Regions from separate parts of the Rhodopseudomonas sp. BR0C11 genome, predicted to be linked through region 1. Evidence: riboswitches for the same ligand, from Rfam matches in the RefSeq annotation. Region 1 holds a riboswitch; each other region holds the start of a gene.
What was found. Region 1 has a riboswitch for cobalamin ahead of DYI24_RS01915 (TonB-dependent receptor plug domain-containing protein). Riboswitches for the same ligand answer to the same signal wherever they lie in the genome.
Positions count from the first base shown of each region.

Region 2: another riboswitch for cobalamin. It lies ahead of DYI24_RS20365 (hypothetical protein); the one in region 1 lies ahead of DYI24_RS01915 (TonB-dependent receptor plug domain-containing protein).
Region 3: another riboswitch for cobalamin. It lies ahead of DYI24_RS14855 (DUF1636 domain-containing protein); the one in region 1 lies ahead of DYI24_RS01915 (TonB-dependent receptor plug domain-containing protein).
Region 4: another riboswitch for cobalamin. It lies ahead of cobT (nicotinate-nucleotide--dimethylbenzimidazole phosphoribosyltransferase); the one in region 1 lies ahead of DYI24_RS01915 (TonB-dependent receptor plug domain-containing protein).

Region 1 covers NZ_QTKI01000008.1:12,927-17,976, forward strand. The annotation lists gene DYI24_RS01915 (TonB-dependent receptor plug domain-containing protein) at 1-1,226, opposite strand, end outside; cobalamin riboswitch at 1,407-1,609, opposite strand; gene DYI24_RS01920 (DUF938 domain-containing protein) at 1,741-2,457, shown strand; gene DYI24_RS01925 (MFS transporter) at 2,533-3,780, shown strand; gene DYI24_RS01930 (MFS transporter) at 3,864-5,050, shown strand, end outside.
Region 2 covers NZ_QTKI01000338.1:12-4,786, reverse strand. The annotation lists partial or broken gene cbiE (precorrin-6y C5,15-methyltransferase (decarboxylating) subunit CbiE) at 1-216, opposite strand, end outside; gene DYI24_RS20385 (cobalt-precorrin-6A reductase) at 215-997, shown strand; gene cobJ (precorrin-3B C(17)-methyltransferase) at 964-1,725, opposite strand; gene DYI24_RS20375 (precorrin-2 C(20)-methyltransferase) at 1,722-2,450, opposite strand; gene DYI24_RS20370 (precorrin-8X methylmutase) at 2,447-3,076, opposite strand; gene DYI24_RS20365 (hypothetical protein) at 3,073-3,636, opposite strand; cobalamin riboswitch at 3,747-3,946, opposite strand; partial or broken gene tcuB (tricarballylate utilization 4Fe-4S protein TcuB) at 4,034-4,775, opposite strand, start outside.
Region 3 covers NZ_QTKI01000180.1:1,299-6,348, reverse strand. The annotation lists gene cobW (cobalamin biosynthesis protein CobW) at 1-331, opposite strand, end outside; gene cobU (bifunctional adenosylcobinamide kinase/adenosylcobinamide-phosphate guanylyltransferase) at 335-865, opposite strand; gene DYI24_RS14855 (DUF1636 domain-containing protein) at 862-1,293, opposite strand; cobalamin riboswitch at 1,401-1,598, opposite strand; gene cobT (nicotinate-nucleotide--dimethylbenzimidazole phosphoribosyltransferase) at 1,695-2,750, shown strand; gene bluB (5,6-dimethylbenzimidazole synthase) at 2,747-3,448, shown strand; gene DYI24_RS14840 (YbhB/YbcL family Raf kinase inhibitor-like protein) at 3,975-4,463, opposite strand; gene DYI24_RS14835 (hypothetical protein) at 4,634-5,050, opposite strand, start outside.
Region 4 covers NZ_QTKI01000453.1:227-3,561, forward strand. The annotation lists partial or broken gene DYI24_RS23225 (adenosylcobinamide-GDP ribazoletransferase) at 1-91, opposite strand, end outside; gene cobT (nicotinate-nucleotide--dimethylbenzimidazole phosphoribosyltransferase) at 88-1,152, opposite strand; cobalamin riboswitch at 1,357-1,567, opposite strand; gene tcuA (FAD-dependent tricarballylate dehydrogenase TcuA) at 1,714-3,018, shown strand; partial or broken gene DYI24_RS23240 (tricarballylate utilization 4Fe-4S protein TcuB) at 3,005-3,335, shown strand, end outside.

The sequences.
Region 1 (5,050 bases):
TGCCCGCCGAAGCTGTCGTTGTCGTCGTAGCGTACGTTGGAGACCAGGAAGAAGTTCTTGGTGAACTCCGACTGCAGTTCGACGAAGCCCGCAGTGTTGCCGGTGCGGGCGCGCAGCGTCTTCTGCTGGTAGTTGCCGGCGAAATCATAGTCGCCGACCGAATTGGTCCGGATCGTCTCGTCCTGGCGTTCGGTGCCGACCACCAGTTTCTGCCCGTAGCCGACGTCGAGCACGCCCTTCCAGTCGAACTTGGTGCGTTCACCGGTGTATGAACTCGGCGGCGAGATGCCGGTGGCGAAGGTGAAGATGTTGGTGGTGAAGTCCGGGTTCGGATTGAACGTCCGATTCCATTCGTTGCTGTAGCTGACGCCGAACGTGCTGGTGAAATTGCCGAGCGGCGACCACACCGCTTCGCCGCGGGTCATGAAATCGCGGCTTGCGGTCGTGCTCTGCAGCGTCTCGGGGAATGAGTTCGGATAGCGCGAATAGTCGTCGCCGGTGAAGCCCTTGTGAGCGTCGGTGTAGCGGGCGACGTAGTTGAAGGCGAGTTCGTCGCTGGCGCGGACACCTAGCCGCGTCGAATACGTTAGATTGTCGTAATTGTCGTTGTTGCGCTGCTGGCCCGGCGCCAGCAGATTGAGCGGCGTCACCGGCAGGCTGGTCGTGCGATAATGCGCGACGTTGAAGGCGTAGTCGAAATTGTCCTGCGAGCCGGCGGCGCGCGCGGTCTGGTTGAAGGTGCCGAACGAGCCGCCTTCGATCGAGCCGGTCAGCTTGGCAGGCCCACTGCCGCGCTTGGTGACGACGGAGATCACGCCGCCGATCGCGTCCGAGCCGTACAGGCCGCTCTGCGGGCCGCGCAACACTTCGATCCGTTCGATGTCCGAGGTCAGCAGATTGGCGAAATCATAAGCGCCGTTCGGCTTGCTCGGATCGCCGGCATCGATGCCGTCGATCAGCACCTTGACGTGGTTGGAGTTAGTGCCGCGCATGAAGATCGCGGTCGAGCCGCCGGGGCCACCGGTGCGCACCACATTGAGGCCGGGCACCATGCTGAGCGCGTCGGCGGCGGTGCGCTGCTGATAGCGGGCGAGATCGTCCGCGGTGATCACGGTCACTGAACTGGCCACCTGCTCGCGCGGCGTTTCGGTGGCGGTGGCGCTGACCACGATCTCGGGCAGCACGTCCTGCGCGGCGGCAGGCGTGGTGAGCGAAAGCGCAGGCACCAGGATGGTGGAAGCGAGAAGCGCGCGTGAGAGTGCGGAGCAAGGCCGCGGCGCGGCGGGTCGGGATTGCATAAGGTTCAACCTCGGCTGACGTCTGTGGCACGTCACAGCGAACGAGGTCTCACCGAGCTTTCGAAAGCGGTGAAGACAATGCCTGCAATTCCCGGCCGGCAACTTCGCGTGTGACCACGAATGACGGCAGGTCTCCTGGCTCGCAGTTGATCTTCCGTCGCCTTCCCAGGACCGAGGTTCCCAGTGGCATCCGACGAAAGACGATCCGCTTACAGTTGCGGGAACAGCTACGGCCTAGAACGCGAAAGTGTCTGCGTCCGCACCGTATTCCCTTTTCATCCCTCTCGGGAACCGTCATCGCCATTAGAAGTCGCGGAATTGGCGAGTCAATTCGCCCATGGCGGCGAACAGGTGCAATCGTGGTCGGATTGTGACGAGCTGTGACTTGCGTGTAACAGCCGGGTCTGTACACCTCGCACGATAGTGGATGCGGCAGGTGGTGATGGCGGAGTTCGTGGTGGAGTTCGGCAAGGACGGGCGGCGGGTCGAACCCGACGGCCGGCTCGACGCCGCCGCGTTTCATCGCAACGATGCGCCGATCCGCGCCGTGCTGGCCCGGCTGCTCGCCGGGCGACAGGGCGACGTGCTCGAAGCCGGCAGTGGCACCGGCCAGCACATCGCAGCGCTGGCGCGCGAGCATCCGGACATCGTGTGGTGGCCGAGCGACGTCAACGACCAGCACCTCAAGAGCATCGGCGCCTGGCGCGCCCATGCGGCGCTGCCCAATCTAAGGCCGCCGCAGCGGATCGACCTGGCCGATCCCGCCTGGTCGGTGGCACCGGCCGATGGGGTGATGCCCGGGCCATTGCTGGCGATGTTCTGTGCCAACGTCGTCCACATCGCGCCGTGGCGCGTCGCCGAAGGGCTGCTCGCCGGCGCCGGACGGCTGCTACGCCAGGACGGCATGCTGGTGCTGTATGGACCGTTCAAGCAGGACGGCAAGCACACTGCGCTCAGCAATGCGGTGTTCGACACCAGCCTGCGCGACGCCAATCCGGAATGGGGTGTCCGCGATGTTGCGGATCTGGAAAAGCTCGCGGCCGGCGCCGGTCTGGCGCTGAGCGAGATCGTCGAGATGCCGGCCAACAACCTGATCCTGGTGTTTGTACGGGCAAAACCGGCGGAGGCCCATGCGGCAGCCGGCGGCGCGGCGGGTTGATCACGCACCGCTCGGCCCTATGATGCGCGCGCAATCGCCGGCCGTTGTCGGCCGGTGCGAGGAGAATCCCTGCCGATGGTCGATGCGACGGCCAACGACATCGTCGAAGACGATGCCCGTGCCCGTTCCAACGTGGTGCGGCTGGTCGCGGCGCAGGCGCTGACCGGCGCCAACGCCGCGGTGATCTTCGCGACCGGCTCGATCATCGGCGCGCAGCTCGCGCCGGAGATGTCGCTCGCGACCGTGCCGCTGTCGATGTATGTGCTGGGCCTTGCTGCCGGCACACTGCCGACCGGTTGGATCGCGCGGGTTTACGGTCGCCGCGTCTCGTTCATGATCGGCACCGGCTGCGGCGCGCTCACCGGCGTGCTCGGCGCCGTCGCCATCCTGTACGGCGCGTTCTTGCTGTTCTGCATCGCGACGTTCATCGGCGGGCTGTATGCCGCCGTGTCGCAGTCCTATCGGTTCGCTGCCGCCGATGGCGCCAGCGCCGCCTATCGCCCGAAGGCGGTGTCGTGGGTGATGGCCGGCGGCGTGTTCGCCGGCGTGCTCGGTCCGCAGCTCGTGCAGTGGACCATGGACGTCTGGCAGCCTTTTCTGTTCGCATTCTCCTATGTCGTGCAGGCGGCGATCGCGCTGATCGCGATGGCGGTGCTGTGGGGCGTCGATGCACCCAAGCCGAAGCCGGCCGAGCAGGCCGGTGGCCGGCCGCTGCTGGAGATCGTGCGGCAGCCGCGCTTCATCGCCGCGGCGCTGTGCGGTGCGATCGCCTATCCGATGATGAATCTGGTGATGACCTCGGCGCCGCTGGCGATGCAGATGTGCGGGCTGAGTGTCGGCGATTCCAATTTCGGCCTGCAGTGGCACATCGTGGCGATGTATGCGCCGAGCTTCGTTACTGGCTCGCTGATCGCCAAGTTCGGCGCTCCGCGCGTGGTCGCGGCCGGCCTGATCCTGGAAGCGCTCGGCGCGTCGATCGGCCTGCTCGGCGTCACTGCCCCGCATTTCTGGGCGACGCTGTTCGTGATCGGCGTCGGATGGAATCTGGCGTTCGTCGGCGCCTCGGCGCTGGTGCTCGAGACGCATCAGCCGAGCGAGAAAAACAAGGTTCAGGCGTTCAACGACTTTATCATCTTCGGCCTGATGGCGCTGGGCTCGTTCTCGTCCGGCCAGCTGCTGGCGAACTACGGCTGGGCCACCGTGAATCTCGCGGTGTTCCCGCCGGTGCTGCTCGGCCTGATCGTGCTGGCGATCACCGGCTGGTCGAAAGTCCGGAAACGGGTAGCTGAAGCCGCCAGTGAACTATCCGATCGCGGCGTCTGAGCCGCGCAACAACACGTCCGGCCTCGAGCCGGGACAGGGAGTGAAGCAATGCCGTCGCGTGCGACCGGCCGCGCTCGCCGCCGATGGTGACCGCTCCCGACGAGACCACGTTCCGCTATCACGGCTGGCGGATCGTCGCGGTGTGCTTCATCGTCGCCACCTTCGGCTGGGGGCTCGGCTTCTACGGCCAGAGCGTGTACCTCGCCGAATTGTCCCGACTTCATGGCTGGCCATCGTCGCAGATCGCGACTGCCACCACGTTCTTCTATCTCGCCGGTGCGCTGCTGGTGGCGTTCGTCGGCGATGTGATCCGCGCCATCGGCGCGCGCGCCTGCTTGCTCGGCGGCATTGCGGCGATGGCGCTCGGCACGGTGCTGCTCGGCCGGATCGACGCGCCGTGGCAGCTCTATGCGGTGGATGCGATCCTCGCGGTCGGATGGGCCGGCACCAGTCTCGGCGCGATCACCAACACGCTCGGCCTGTGGTTCGACCAGCGCCGCGGCATGGCGATCAGCCTGGCGCTGAACGGCGCCAGCTTCGGCGGCATCGCCGGCGTGCCGCTGCTGGTAGCGCTGATCGGCGCGCTCGGGTTCACCGGGGCAACCACGGCGGCGGCGATTGCTGCGGTGGTGCTGCTGATGCCGCTGGTCGCGATCGTGGTCGCGCCGCCGCCGCATCTTTCCAATGCTGCGCCGGCGGCCACTGCACCGCGGGCGCTGTCGTCCGGCGCGATCCGCAGCGGCGCGCTACGCGACCTCGGTTTTCTGACCGCCACAATTGCGTTCTCGCTGGTGCTGTTCGCGCAGGTCGGGTTCATCGTCCACCTGATCGCCTATCTCGATCCGCTGATCGGACGGGAGCGTGCCGCGGTGGCGATGTCGCTGCTGACCGCGATGGCGGTGGTTGGCCGAGTGTCGCTGTCGGTGGTGATCGACCGCCTCAATCAGCGTCTGGTCTCGGCGCTGTCGTTCGCCAGTCAGGCAATGGCGCTGGGTGTGCTCATCTCCACCCGCGATGCGACGCTCTTGTTGGTCGCCTGCGCGCTGTTCGGCTTCTCGGTCGGCAATCTGATCACCCTGCCGGCGCTGATCATCCAGCGCGAATTTCCGGCGTCGTCGTTCGGCATCCTGGTGGCGCTCAACACCGCGATCAACCAGGTCACCTATGCGTTCGGCCCCGGCGTGATCGGCCTGCTGCGCGACGCATCGGGCAGCTATGCGCTGCCGTTCACTGGCTGCATCGCGCTGCAGCTCGCCGCTGCAGCGCTGAT
Region 2 (4,775 bases), on a different contig from region 1:
CGCCAGCACCTCGGGCAATGAAGCGGCGAACGGCACGCGCCACGGCAGTGTTGGCTTGTTCAATGCGGCGACGAGGCCGAGGTGACGATCGCCGCCGACGATCAGTTCGGCTGCATCGAGCAGCGCCCGCGCGCGTGCCGACAGCCCGTCGAGGCCGTCCTCACCGATTCCGACGATGGACAGCCAGGGCTGCGTCGTGTCATCGCTGGTGATCATGACGCTCCCTTCATCGCATCGCTCGCGCGTATTGATCCTCGGCGGCACCGCCGATGCCTCGGCGCTCGCTAGGGCTATTGCGGCCGAGCCGGCCATCGATGCGGTGCTGTCGTTCGCCGGCCGCACCGATTACCCGAAACCGCCGCCGATCCCGTTTCGCGTCGGAGGCTTCGGCGGCATCGGCGGTCTGGCCGATTACTTGCGCGTCGAGCGGATCGAACGCGTCGTCGATGCGACGCATCCATTCGCGGCGCAGATGAGCCGCCATGCAGTGATCGCCTGCGCCGAATCCGGTGTCCCGCTGCTGGCGCTCGAGCGGCCGGCGTGGCAGGCCACCACTGGCGATCGATGGATCGAAGTCGATGATCTCGATCAGGCCGTCGGCGCGCTCGGCGCTGCGCCGCGGCGGGTGTTTCTCGGCATCGGCCGTCAGAACCTCGAGCTGTTCGCGTCGCAGCCGCAGCACGCTTATCTTGTGCGGCTGGTCGATCCACCGCGCGGGCCGCTGCCGTTGCCGAACGTCGATATCGTGGTGGCGCGCGGACCGTTCGATCTTGCCGGCGACCGCGCGCTGCTGCAGGCGCACCGTACCGAGATCGTCGTCGCTAAGAACGCCGGCGGCGACGCGGCGGTTGCCAAGATCATCGCGGCGCGCGAGCTCGGGCTGCCGGTGATCATGGTGAAGCGGCCAGCGGTGCCGGATCGGCACTGTGTCGCCATGGTCGCCGACGTGATGGCCTGGCTCGGTCACGACACCGCTCCGGAGAACCGCGGGGTGTAGACGAAAGCGGCTCCGCTGCTGCGCGGAATGATCTTGGTCTGCGACGAGCCGATCATCACCAGCGTGCGCATGTCGGCGCGTTGCGGCACCGCATCGCCGAGCGGCACCACGTCGATGCGCTCGCGCGGATCGCTGACGGCGGTCGCAAAGATCACCGGCACGGAAGCCGGGTGGATGCTGCGCAATAGCTCGAACGCGCGGCCGAGCTGCCAGGGCCGCGCTTTCGAGATCGGGTTGTACAGCGCGATCACGAAATCGGCTTCGGCCGCAGCGCGCAGACGCTTCTCGACCGTTTCCCACGGCTTGAGATTGTCCGACAGGTTGATCGCGCAGAAGTCGTGACCGAGCGGCGCACCGATCCGCGCTGCGGCGGCGAACATCGCGCTGATGCCGGGCAAAATGCGGATGTCGAGCTCGCGCCACGCCGGATCGCCGGCTTCGATCGCTTCGAACAGAGCCGCCGCCATCGCGAACACGCCGGGGTCGCCAGAGGAGACGATGACGACGTGGCGACCCTCGGCCGCGAGCCGCAGCGCGAACCCGGCGCGATCGAGCTCTTCGCGATTATCGGAAGCGTGCCGCTGCAAGCCGTCGCGTTCGGCGATGCGCGCGACATAAGGTGCGTAGCCGACGATGTCGGTGGCGCGTGCCAGTGCTGCGCTGACTGCGGGTGTGATCAGTTCTTGCGCGCCGGGCCCAAGGCCGGCAACCATCACAGATCCGGTCATGGCCGTCGCCCTTGTCCGTGGACCAGCACGATCGAGAAGTAGGGCGCGTCGTCGGTGGTCTTGTCGGCGAGCGGCATCACCACCTGATCGTCCATCGCGCCGCGCTCGACATAGATCGCGCGATCGAGCAGGCCGGCGTCGTCTAGCGCGCGGCGCACCTTGGGCAGATTGCGGCCGAGCTTCATGATCACGATCGCATCGCCGGTGGCGAGCGCCGCCTTCAGCCGTGCTGGTCCGAGCGTCGCGGGCACCACGCAGAGCACGTCGTCGCCATAGGTGATCGGCGTGCCGCTCGCGGTCCAGCATGCCGCCATGCCGGAGATGCCCGGCACCACTTCGACGCGGACACGCGGCGCCAGCCGGCGGTGCAGATGCATGAACGAGCCGTACAGGAAGGGATCGCCTTCACACAGCACGACGACGTCGCGGCCTTGCGCGATGTGTTCGGCGAGCCGCGACACGCATTGTTCGTAGAAGCTGCGCAGCGTCGCCGCATAGGCAGGATCGTCGAGCGCGATCTCGGTCGTTACCGGATAGTCCATCGGCTCTTCGATCACGCCCTCCGGCAGCAGACCATCGGCGATGCGGCGGGCGTGGCCGGGGCGTCCGGCTTTGCGGAAGTACGCCACCACCTTGGCGGCGCCGACCAGCCGCGCGGCGCGGACGCTCATCAGATCGGGCGCGCCGGGGCCGACGCCGACGCCGTAGATCGTCGGTGTGCTCATTCGCGTTCGCTCGCCAGCGCGTTGATCGCCGCAGCCGTCATCGCGCTGCCGCCGCGCCGGCCGCGCACGATGACGCAAGGCGACGGCGAGTCCGCCAGCAGCGCGTCCTTGGATTCGGCCGCGCCGACGAAGCCGACTGGGATGCCGATAATGGCCGCGGGCCGCGGGGCGCCGGGCTCGGCGAGGATTTCGAGCAGCCGGAACAGCGCGGTCGGTGCGTTGCCGATTGCCACCACCGCGCCCTGCATCCGATCGCGCCACAGATCGACTGCGGCGGCCGATCGGGTGGTGCCGAGCTTTGCGGCGAGGGCGGGAACGTCAGGATGGTTAAGCGTGCAGATCACCTCGTTGTCGCCCGGCAGCCGCTTGCGGGTGACGCCGTTGGCGACCATCTGCGCGTCGCACAGGATCGGCGCGCCGGCCTGCAGCGCGGCGCGACCTGCCGATACAAAGCCGTGCGTGAACGCGATGTCGCCGGCTACTTCGACCATGCCGCTGGCGTGGATGATGCGCACCGCGATCTTCTCCTCGTCGGGCGTGAAACGATCGAGGGCGGCCTCGGCGCGGATAATGGAGAACGACTGACGATAGATCGCGTCGCCGTTTTTTTCGTAAGCGTAGGTCATCGGGCGGCGTCCTCGATCAGCTCGGGGAAAATGGAGGGATGCGGATCTGTATCGGCGGTCACGCTCTCGCTCGGCGCATCCATCGTGGTGATGCTGAGGCCGGCGGCGAGGGCGAGCTGCATCAGGATGGCGCGTGCGGCACGGCCGGCGTGCTGCGCGTATAGTCTGTCGAGGCGGCGAAGCGTGGTCTGCGGCAGGTTGGTGATTAGTTCGCTCGGGATCTCGTGCGGCCCGCCGGTAGCGAGCACCGCGAAGGCGATCCGCTGGCTGCTGGCGAAGGCGGTCACCGCTTCGACGGCTTCACGGTCGGAATGCGCCTGATCCGGCAACACGATCAGGATTGCGCGCAACAACGACGAATCGAGGGAGCGCTCGCTCGCCTGTGCGGCGAAGGAGGCGAGATCGCTGGTGTGTAACCGGTGCGGTCCGCCGAGCCATGACTGAGCGAAGTCCGCCAGCGTCTCGGCGCAGGGCGACAGCACCGCGATTTCGGCGGCGGCTGGCCGAAGCGACAGCTGAGAACCGGCGCAGACACCGGGATGGAGCGCAGTGGGCGGCATCGCGCCGAATCTCGTCGGTTGGCCATCGCGGGCGATGGCTCAAAACCGGCGAACGGACCTGCACTCCGGACCGCCGAAAGACATCCCGGGGCACCCCGCCCGAAACGGCGTCAACATCGCAGGCGACGGCAGGTCTCCTGGCTCACGGGTCGTCGCCGACGCGGCCTTCCCGGAATATCTCCAGTGGCGTGTTGCGTCGGCTCACCGTTTACAGTTGCGGGGGCAGCTTCGGCTCGACCGCGGGCAGCGATCTTCCGATATTCCCTCTTCGTCCTGTCCGAGGACAGGACACCGTCGGCGCGGGATGTTTGGGACGGAAACGGCGAACTGTCAATCGACCATCATTGGCAACTGGCCGCCAAGAGCTGTCATCAAATTCGCGCCAGCTTGATCGGGATCAAGGCGTATCGCCGGAGGCCTCCGGAGCTCGCGCCAACGCGCGGCGGCGGCTGTCGATCGCCGCGCGCAGCAGCGCCGCCGCCCGGAACGGCGCGTGCAGCGCCTTGCTGAACGGCAGGGCGGCGAACAGACCGAACACCAGCCCAAGATGGGTGGTGAGCAGCAGCCCCATCGCCGGCGTGCTGCGGAAGCCGAGCACCGCGAGCCCGCTGGCGCCGACGAGGGCCAGCAGGATCAGGAGCGCGACGTTCAATCGGGTCTCGCCGCGGTCGCTCGGCTCGCGATCAGCGCGCGCTTCCAGGCCCAGCAGCCCCACCGCGCCGACGGTCATCGTGATCCCGCCGACGAGCCCGAGCATCACCGGCAGGCTGACGACCGGGTAGGGCGCTACGACGCCGAGCAGATGATGATAAGCGGCGGCCACGATTGTCGACAGGCCGCTGAGCACGAAGCCGCCGGCAGTCAGATGGTGCAAGATCCGTCGCCGCTGCGAGGTGCGCTCATCATGGTCATGGCAGCCGGGACCGCCGCCGCCGAGGTGGCGCAGCGTGATGATGTCGAAGAGGGCAGCGGGCAGCGCGCGGACGATCTCGCGGACCGTCACCTGCGGCGCGATCGTATGCCAGTATCGCAGCGTCGCCAGCGTGACCGCGATCACCGCCCAGGCGAACGTGCCGCCCGCGAGTCCGGCCATCGCCGGCCACGGCAGCACGCGATAGAATGCGCCTTCGCCCGCGTGG
Region 3 (5,050 bases), on a different contig from region 1:
GCAGCGGCTGCGGCAGTGCCAGCCCGGAGGTCTCGATCACGATCGCGTCGAGCGGCGTGTCGCGGTTCAGCAGCTTTTCCATGGTCGGGATGAAATCGTCGGCGACCGTGCAGCAGATGCAGCCGTTGGTCAGTTCGACGATGTCGCCCGGCGCGCACACCGACGCGCCGCAATCCTCGACCAGCGAGCCGTCGAAACCTGCATCGCCGAATTCATTGACGATCACTGCGATGCGGCGACCGCTCGACTGATTGAGCAGCGCGCGCAGCAGCGTGGTCTTGCCGGCGCCGAGAAAGCCGGTGAGCACCGTAACGGGAACGCGGGCGGTCATGAACTACTCTCCTGATTGGCGTTTCAGCCACAGCGGCAGGCCGGCGGCGATGAAGGCGACGTTGGGCACCGCGGCAGCGATGGTCTGATTGAGGCGGCCTTGCGCGTCGCGGAAGGCGCGGCCGAGCGGCGTCTCCGGCACCAGGCCGAGGCCGACTTCGTTGGAGACGAGCACGATCGGTCCGGCGGCGACGCCGAGATAGCGCGCCAGCCGCCTCGCCTCGACCTCGGGATCGCGGCCGGCTTCCATCAGGTTGAACAGCCACAGTGTCAGGCAATCGACCAGTACGGCGCGGCCGCGGCCGGCGTGCTGGGTCAGCGCATCGACCAAGCCGAGCGGCTCCTCGATCGTGGTCCAGCCCTCGCCGCGGCGGATGCGATGGTGCGCGATGCGATCGGACATTTCGTCGTCGCTGGCGGTGGCGGTCGCGAGATAGATCCTGGCGAGGCCGCTCTCGGCGACCAGCCGTTCACCGAACACCGATTTGCCGGAGCGCGCGCCGCCAAGCACCAGCGTGGAGATCAGCGCGCTCATGCCGGCGCCCGCCCATCGTCGGGAGACCATTGCGGCGGCGGCATGCGGACGACGGTGCCTTTGCGCAAGACTTCCGGGCGCTGCCGCCACGGCACCAGACCGTAGTGACTGTCCTGATAGGAGGCGACGAACGCCGCCACCGCGTCGGCGCCGCCGGCACCGTCGAGATCGCCGAACACGAAGGTGTAGCCGCCTTCGCTCGACACTGCGACGGTGGCGGCGCGTTTGCATGCGGACAGGCACTGCACGGCGCGTACCTGCACTCCGCCGGCGCCGGCCAGCGCGTCGCGGACGGCTTCCAGCATCGGCGCACCGACGGCGACGCCGTCGATCGTCTTGCAGGTGGTGCAGACGCTGACCATCACCGGCGCGCCAGGCAGCACGCGCGGCAGATCGGCGCTCAGATCGGCAGGGGGCTCGGAATCCATCGGGCTCGAATCATCGCGTCAGCTATCGAGCTTTGTCGGAACGCGCGGGAGAGGCCTTTGCCGTCCGCACTGCTTCCGTCCGGTGCACCCCGCCCCGACGACCCTTCAAAGCACAATACGCGATGGCAGGTCTCCTGGCTCGCGAGTCGCCGCCATTCGCCGCCTTCCCAGGAATTCCCAGTGGCCTCGGCGATGGCTCGTCGCTTACAGTTGCGGGGGCAGCTCCGGGATCGAGACGCACCGCGCCTCCCACCGGCTTCCCTTTTCACCTTCCTTGCGGAAGGACCATCGTCCGGCACGCTAGCTGCGACGCTGTTGCGGGTCAACAACGCGAAGGTGGTGTTGACCGGGCTTGCGCGTTTGCCTCAGTTGCGCGCCTTGCCGAACCAAAGGACCATCCGATGCCGACCGAAACCCTCGTCACCTGGCAGCCGCCGTCGATCACCCCGGTCGACCCGTCGCTGAAAGCAACCTTGCGGGCGCGGGTGGACGGCAAGGCCAAGCCGCTCGGCTCGCTCGGGCGGATCGAAGACCTCGCCATCGAACTGGCCTTGATGCGGCATCCGCAGCCGCCGCGCGCCGACAACGCGGTGCTGATGGTGTTCGCCGGCGACCATGGCCTGACCGAAGAAGGCGTGTCGCAATATCCGTCCGCCGTGACGGTGGCGATGGTAATGACCTATCTGGCCGGCAAGGCGACCGCGAACGCATTCGCAGCAGCCAACCACGTCGACGTCCGGGTGATCGACGCCGGTGTCGCGGCCGAGCTGCCGAAGCATCCCGATCTGATCGACGCCAAGGTGCGGATGGGAACCGCCAACGCGGCGCGTCAGCCGGCGATGAGCGTCGTGGAGGCGTGCCAGGCGCTCGATCGCGGCGCCGACCTGGCGCGGGCCGAGATCGCCGCGGGGGCGGACGTGATCGCGCTCGGCGAAATGGGGATCGGCAACACGGCCTCGTCGTCGCTGCTGCTGCACCGCCTCGGCCCGGCACCGCTCGACCAGAGCATCGGGATCGGCGCCGGCCAGGATGCCGACGGCATGGCCAAGAAGAAGGCGGCGATCGAAAAGGCGGCGATGCGCAGCCCCGCCACCGCACCGCTGGAGGCGCTGGCCGAATTCGGCGGGTTGGAGATTGCCATGATGGCGGGCGCGGTGCTGGGCGCCGCCTCGCAGCGCCGGCCGGTGATCGTCGACGGCTTCATCGCTACCGCCGCGGCGCTGGTCGCGGTGCGGCTGGCGCCGGAAGCTCGCGACTATTGCATATTCGCCCATCGCTCAGCCGAGCGCGGCCACGATCTCGCGCTGCAGGCAATGGACGCCGCCCCGCTACTCGATCTGCGGCTGCGTCTCGGCGAAGGCACCGGGGCGATCCTCGCCGTGCCGCTGGTGCGCGCCGCCTCGCGGCTACTCACCGACGTCGCCGATCTCGCCGACGTGCTGGCGGGCAAGCTGTGAGTACGGTGCTGAACAAGATGGCGGCGATGACCGATCCGGCCGAGATCGCAGCCGCCAACGCCAACCCGCCAGTGTTCGACGAAGCGTTTCGGGAGAAGTTCGCCGAGCTGATCGCGTGGCGCTGCGACGTCCGCCGCTTCAAGACCGATCCGGTCGCGCCCGAGCTGATCGATCAGCTGCTCGACCTCGCCCAGCTGGCGCCCTCAGTCGGCAACAGCCAGCCGTGGCGCTGGATCAGCATCGACTCCGCCGAGACGCGGGCGCGGATCCGCGCCAACTTCCTGCGCTGCAATGAGGTGGCGGCGAGCGCGTATCAGGGCGACCGTGCGGCGCTGTACGCCAAACTCAAGCTCGAAGGCATCGACGTCGCGCCGCGGCAGTTCGCGCTGTTCTGCGACCGCGAGACGGCGCAGGGTCTCGGCGTCGGGCGCCAGACCATGCCGGAAGCGCTCGATTACTCCGTTGTGGCGATGATCGAGACGTTCTGGCTCGCCGCGCGGACGCTCGGCCTCGGAGTCGGCTGGGTATCGATCCTTGATCCAGAGGCGATCACCACCGAGCTCGACGTGCCGGCGACCTGGAAGTTCATCGCCTATCTGTGCGTCGGCTGGCCGGTGGAACACCACGTCGACCCGGAACTGGTGCGCCATCACTGGCAGGACCGCACCACCGCAGGCCGCATTGTGCTGTCGCGCTGAGTTCCGTCGGTGCGTGGGCGCACTGAATGCCCGCGCTGTTTGTTGATCGTTAAGGCAAGATCGCGGCGAGAGCCGCAATTTGCAAGAAATCGTCACATTCGCACGTCAGGACTCCGTCCGCGTTTCCGATAACGGAGGACCGGACATGCGAACTACCAACCTTTGGACGACCGCTTTGTTTGCCGGCGCGCTGGTCGCGTCGAGCCTCTCTGCCGCACCGGCGCTGGCGCGCGGCCAGCAGGATCAACGCAACGCCGGCGAGGCCGCAGCGACGACGTCGGGATGCAGCTCCTACGAACGCGCACCCGACGGATCATGGCGCCAGATTCCCTGCCTTTCGAGCGGACCGGCCGCCGCGATTACGCGGAGCTCATCGAGCCGAAGCTCAGAAGCCAGCAACTGATCACGGCGCCTTCAAGACAACGGCGCGGTCTCGGTCGTCCTGGCCCTTACGCTTCAATCCCGTCGTTGCTGATGACCGGAGCAATCCGGCATCGGCAGCGAACAGCATGGCATCTGCTCGGACTTAACGCCCGAACAGTCCGGTGATCGTCTTCTTCGCCAGGGTGTGGAAGTTGAGATCGAAGCCGACCAGCGCCGGCATCGCGGTGGCGCCGGCGTTCGGCAGCTTTTCGACGTCCACCGCGAATACCGTGATCTGATAGCGGTGCGGCTTGTCGCCCGGCGGCGGGCACGGGCCGCCGTAACCGGGCACGCCGAAATCCGTCAAGCCCTGGATCGTGCCTTCGGGCATCAAACCCTTCGCGATATCGCCCGCGCCCTTCGGCAGCGATGTCGTCGTGGCCGGAATGTTGAACACCACCCAATGCCACCAGCCGCTGCCGGTCGGCGCATCGGGATCGTACATCGTCACCGCGAAGCTCTTGGTGCCGGCGGGCGCGTCGCTCCAGCTCAGCGCCGGCGAGACGTTGGCGCCGGTGCAGCCGAAGCTGTTGAACAATTGCTCGTGGGCGATCGTTGCGCCTTCGGCGATGTCGGGACTGGTGAGCTTCATGGCCTGCACTCCTGCCGCATGCGGGCGCGCACGCCGGCTGGCGCGCAGCGCACGTCATCGGGTCGCTGATGTCGTGGTCCCCGCCGGGCGGCGAGGCGACGCGATGCTAGCAAGCCGAAACGGGCGACGGAAGCTCATGCGCGGCTCGAGGCCGGCGACAAATCCGCCGATTAATCCGGCTTAGTAGCCGGCGCCTTGCGGGACGCCCTCAGCAGCAGCGGAAAACCGGAGAAGAAGGTGTTGGAATTGATCAGCAGCGGAATCCCGAGCCATTCCGACACGGTCCGCGGACCGCTGCGGAGCTCCTCGCGCCGCGCCTGAGGCGGGGCCGGCCGCGCCGGTGATGCCGCTGGCGCCGACTTGACCGCCTGCGCCGCAGGATCGGGGGCCGGCTGGGCTTCAGTCTTCGCCGGCTGCGCGGGGGCCGGCGCCGCAGAGCCCGCCGTGCTCGTCGCACCTGCCTCTTTGCCGCCGTGCCGTTCGAGAATGCCGCTGGCCACGAGCGCCGACCCGAACGGCGGCTCGACCCGAACCACGGCCCCGCCGCCGCTCGGACCGCGGCGATCGGGCACCTCGACCAGTTCGAC
Region 4 (3,335 bases), on a different contig from region 1:
GCAGCCAGTCGTCGAACAGCGCGGTGCGCGGCGTCGGCACCAGCGTCATGAACTGCACGGCGTTGAGCAGGGATTGGATCTGCCGGCTCACGCGCGCGATCCGAACCGGCCCGCCAGCACGTCCGACAGCGCGGCGAGATCGTTGAGGATGCCGGCAGCGGCGCGCAGCAGCGGAACGGTCATCAACGCACCCGTCCCCTCGCCGAGCCGCAAGCCGAGATCAAGATACGGCGTCGCCTGCATCGCTTCGAGCAGCACACGGTGGCCGCGCTCGGCCGAGCGATGCGAGAACACGCAGTAATCGCGCGCCGCGGGCTGCAGCCGCACCGCCAACAGTGCAGCAGCGCTGGCAATGAAGCCATCGATCACCACCGGCCGCCGCGAAGCCGCAGCGCCCAGCACCGCGCCGGCCATCATCGCGATATCGAATCCGCCGAACTCAGCGAGCACGTCGAGCGGCGCCGTCGGCTGCGCCCGCGCCGCCGCCTGCTCGACGATGGCGCGTTTGTGCGCGACGCCGGCATCATCCATCCCGGCCCCGCGTCCGACGCAATCGATGATTGGAGCCCCAGTCAGCGCGTGGGTGATCAGCGCAGCAGACGTCGTGTTGCCGATTCCCATCTCGCCGATCGCAACGATGTCGAGCCCACCCACAATCTCCTCGCGCACCAGATCGGCCGCTGCCGTGATCGCGCGCGCCGCCTCCTGATGAGTCATCGCCGGTTCGTGACGTGCATTGCAGGTGCCGCGGCGGATCTTGCGATCAATCAGCCTGGGATGTGGCGGCATGTCGGCATCGATGCCACCGTCGACGATCCGCACCTCGGTCGCCGCCGCTTTCGCCAGAACGTTCACGCCAGCGCAATCTGCCAGATACGCCTCGACCATCGATCGGGTCACGCTCGCCGGATACGGCGATACCCGATCGGCGGCGAGGCCGTGATCACCGGCGAAGATGAACACCGTCGCGCGCTCCGCCCGCGGCGATGCCGGATGCCAGATCAGCCCGAGCTGCACGGCGAGTTCTTCGAGCCGGCCGAGCGAACCCGGCGGCTTCGCCTTGCCGTCGAGCCGAGCCCGCAGCTCGGACTCATGGGCGGGATCGACCGGCGAAACGGAAAGGATACGTGGATCAAGCAGGGGCGCGTGCATTCGGGAGGCTCGGCAAAAGGAATGCTGCCGCCACGACAGCGGGCAGTGAAGACAGTCGAACGACCATCGTGGCGGCGACAGCAAAGCTGTGCGCGCTGGTTCGTTCGGGCGACGACGGGATTTCTCCGCGGAAAGCGGAGGCGCGCATCAGGTCGGCGGTCGGTACAGCATGTCTGTGTCCTTCTTCGACCCACCGTCGAATGGCATGGTTTTCATACTTCGGCCGGTCTCCTGGCTCGCGGACATTGTCCCGGTCGCCTTCCCGAGCGGCTTGAGGATGCCGTTCTCAGTGGCGGTGTGACCGGAAGCGGTCCGCTTACAGTTGCGGGGGCAGCCGCGGACTTGGCGATTGCTCGCCGCACCGCATTCCCGTTTCACCCTTCGAACGAAGGGCACCGAAGCGAGCGGCACCACAGCACGGCGACGCCACGGGCGCAAGATTGACAACACCCCGGAGCCGCCCTCTAAGACGAAGGTCCACCAAGCCGCGCTTTTCTTGGCCGCTCTCGAGCGGCCCTGGCGCATCATCTCGACCGGATTGACCGCATCTTGCTGTGGGATGTGACGGTGATAGGCGGCGGAATCGCCGGTCTTTGCGCGGCGATTGCCGCGCGCCGCAGCGGCGCTGCGGTCCGCCTGCTCGAAGCGGCACCGCGGCCCCTACGCGGCGGCAATGCTCGCCACGGCCGCAATTTCCGGCTGACGCACGAGGCGCCACTGGCCTATGTCCCTGATCGCTACACAGCAGATGAACTGCGCGCCGAGCTGCGCAGCATCACGGGCGACGAGACCGACCGCGCGCTCACGGAGCTACTGATTGAACGCGCACACAGCATCGCCGGTTGGCTGATCGAGCACGGCGTGCATCTGCAGCCGCCTGGCACCGGGGTGATGCCGTATTCCCGCCGCACCGCGTTTCCGCTCGGCGGCGGCAAAGCGATGATCAACGCGCTGTACGCCACCGCCGACCGGCTCGGTATCGCGATCAGCTACGACAGCGAGGCACGGTCGCTGCTACGCGCCGAAGACGAGGGCTGGACGATCAGCATTCGATCCGCTGGGGCTGACGACAGTATTCGCACGCGCAGCGTCGTCGTCTGTGCCGGTGGCCCCGGAGCCGACCCCGCCTGGTTGCGCGACAATTTCGGCAGCGCCGCCGAGGGCTGGATGGTCCGCGGTACGCGTTACGCCGACGGCCGCTTGCTCGATCTGTTGATCGGAGCCGGGGGCTGTGCAATCGGCGATCCAACCACCTGTCATGCGGTCCCGGTCGATGCGCGCGGGCCGCAATTTGATGGCGGCATCGTCACCCGGATCACATCGATTCCGCTCGGCCTCGTGGTCGATCAATCCGGTGCTCGCATCGACGTCGCAGGGGCCGGATCGCAGCCGACCCACTATGCCAAATGGGGACCAAGGATCGCCGCCTGTCCCGGTCAAATTGCTTTCCTGGTGCTCGATGCAGCGGGTCTGGGCCGCGCTGCGCCATCCGCGCTGGCGCCGGTTACTGCGCCGAACCTCGGGGAACTAGCTGCCGCGCTGCAAATCGATCACACCGCTCTTTTGCAAAGCATTGAGGACTTCAATGCCGCCCCGGCCAACGCCGCGCGCACCATCGCGGAGCCACCATTTGCCGCCTATCCGATGCGGCCGGGGCTGACCTTCGTGCATTACGGCATCAAGGTCGATGCGACGATGCGGGTGGTCCAAGCCGATGGCTGCCGCCACGACGATCTGTTCGCCGCCGGCATGATCATGGCGGCGAATGTGCTGCGCCGCGGCTATCTCGCCGGGCTCGGCATCACCCTATCGGCAGTGTTCGGCCAGATCGCCGGCGAGGAGGCAGCGCGCCATGTCCGCGGGTGATCCGATCTCAGAGGCCGAGCGCGTGCTGCGGATCTGTAGCGCCTGCATGTATTGCGATGGGCTTTGCCCGGTGTTTCAGTCGATCGACGGCAAGCACAGCTTCAGCCTGAGCGACGTCAGCTACCTGTCGAACCTGTGCCACAACTGCCAGGGCTGCTGGCATGATTGCCAGTACGCACCACCACACCCGTTCGCCGTCAATCTGCCGGCGACGTTCGCCGAACTGCGGCAGCACTCGTATGCGGACCATTTGTGGCCGCCCGCGCTCGGGCGCGTCTTTCGCGCCTCATCGCTCGCAGTACCCGCCACCGTCGCGC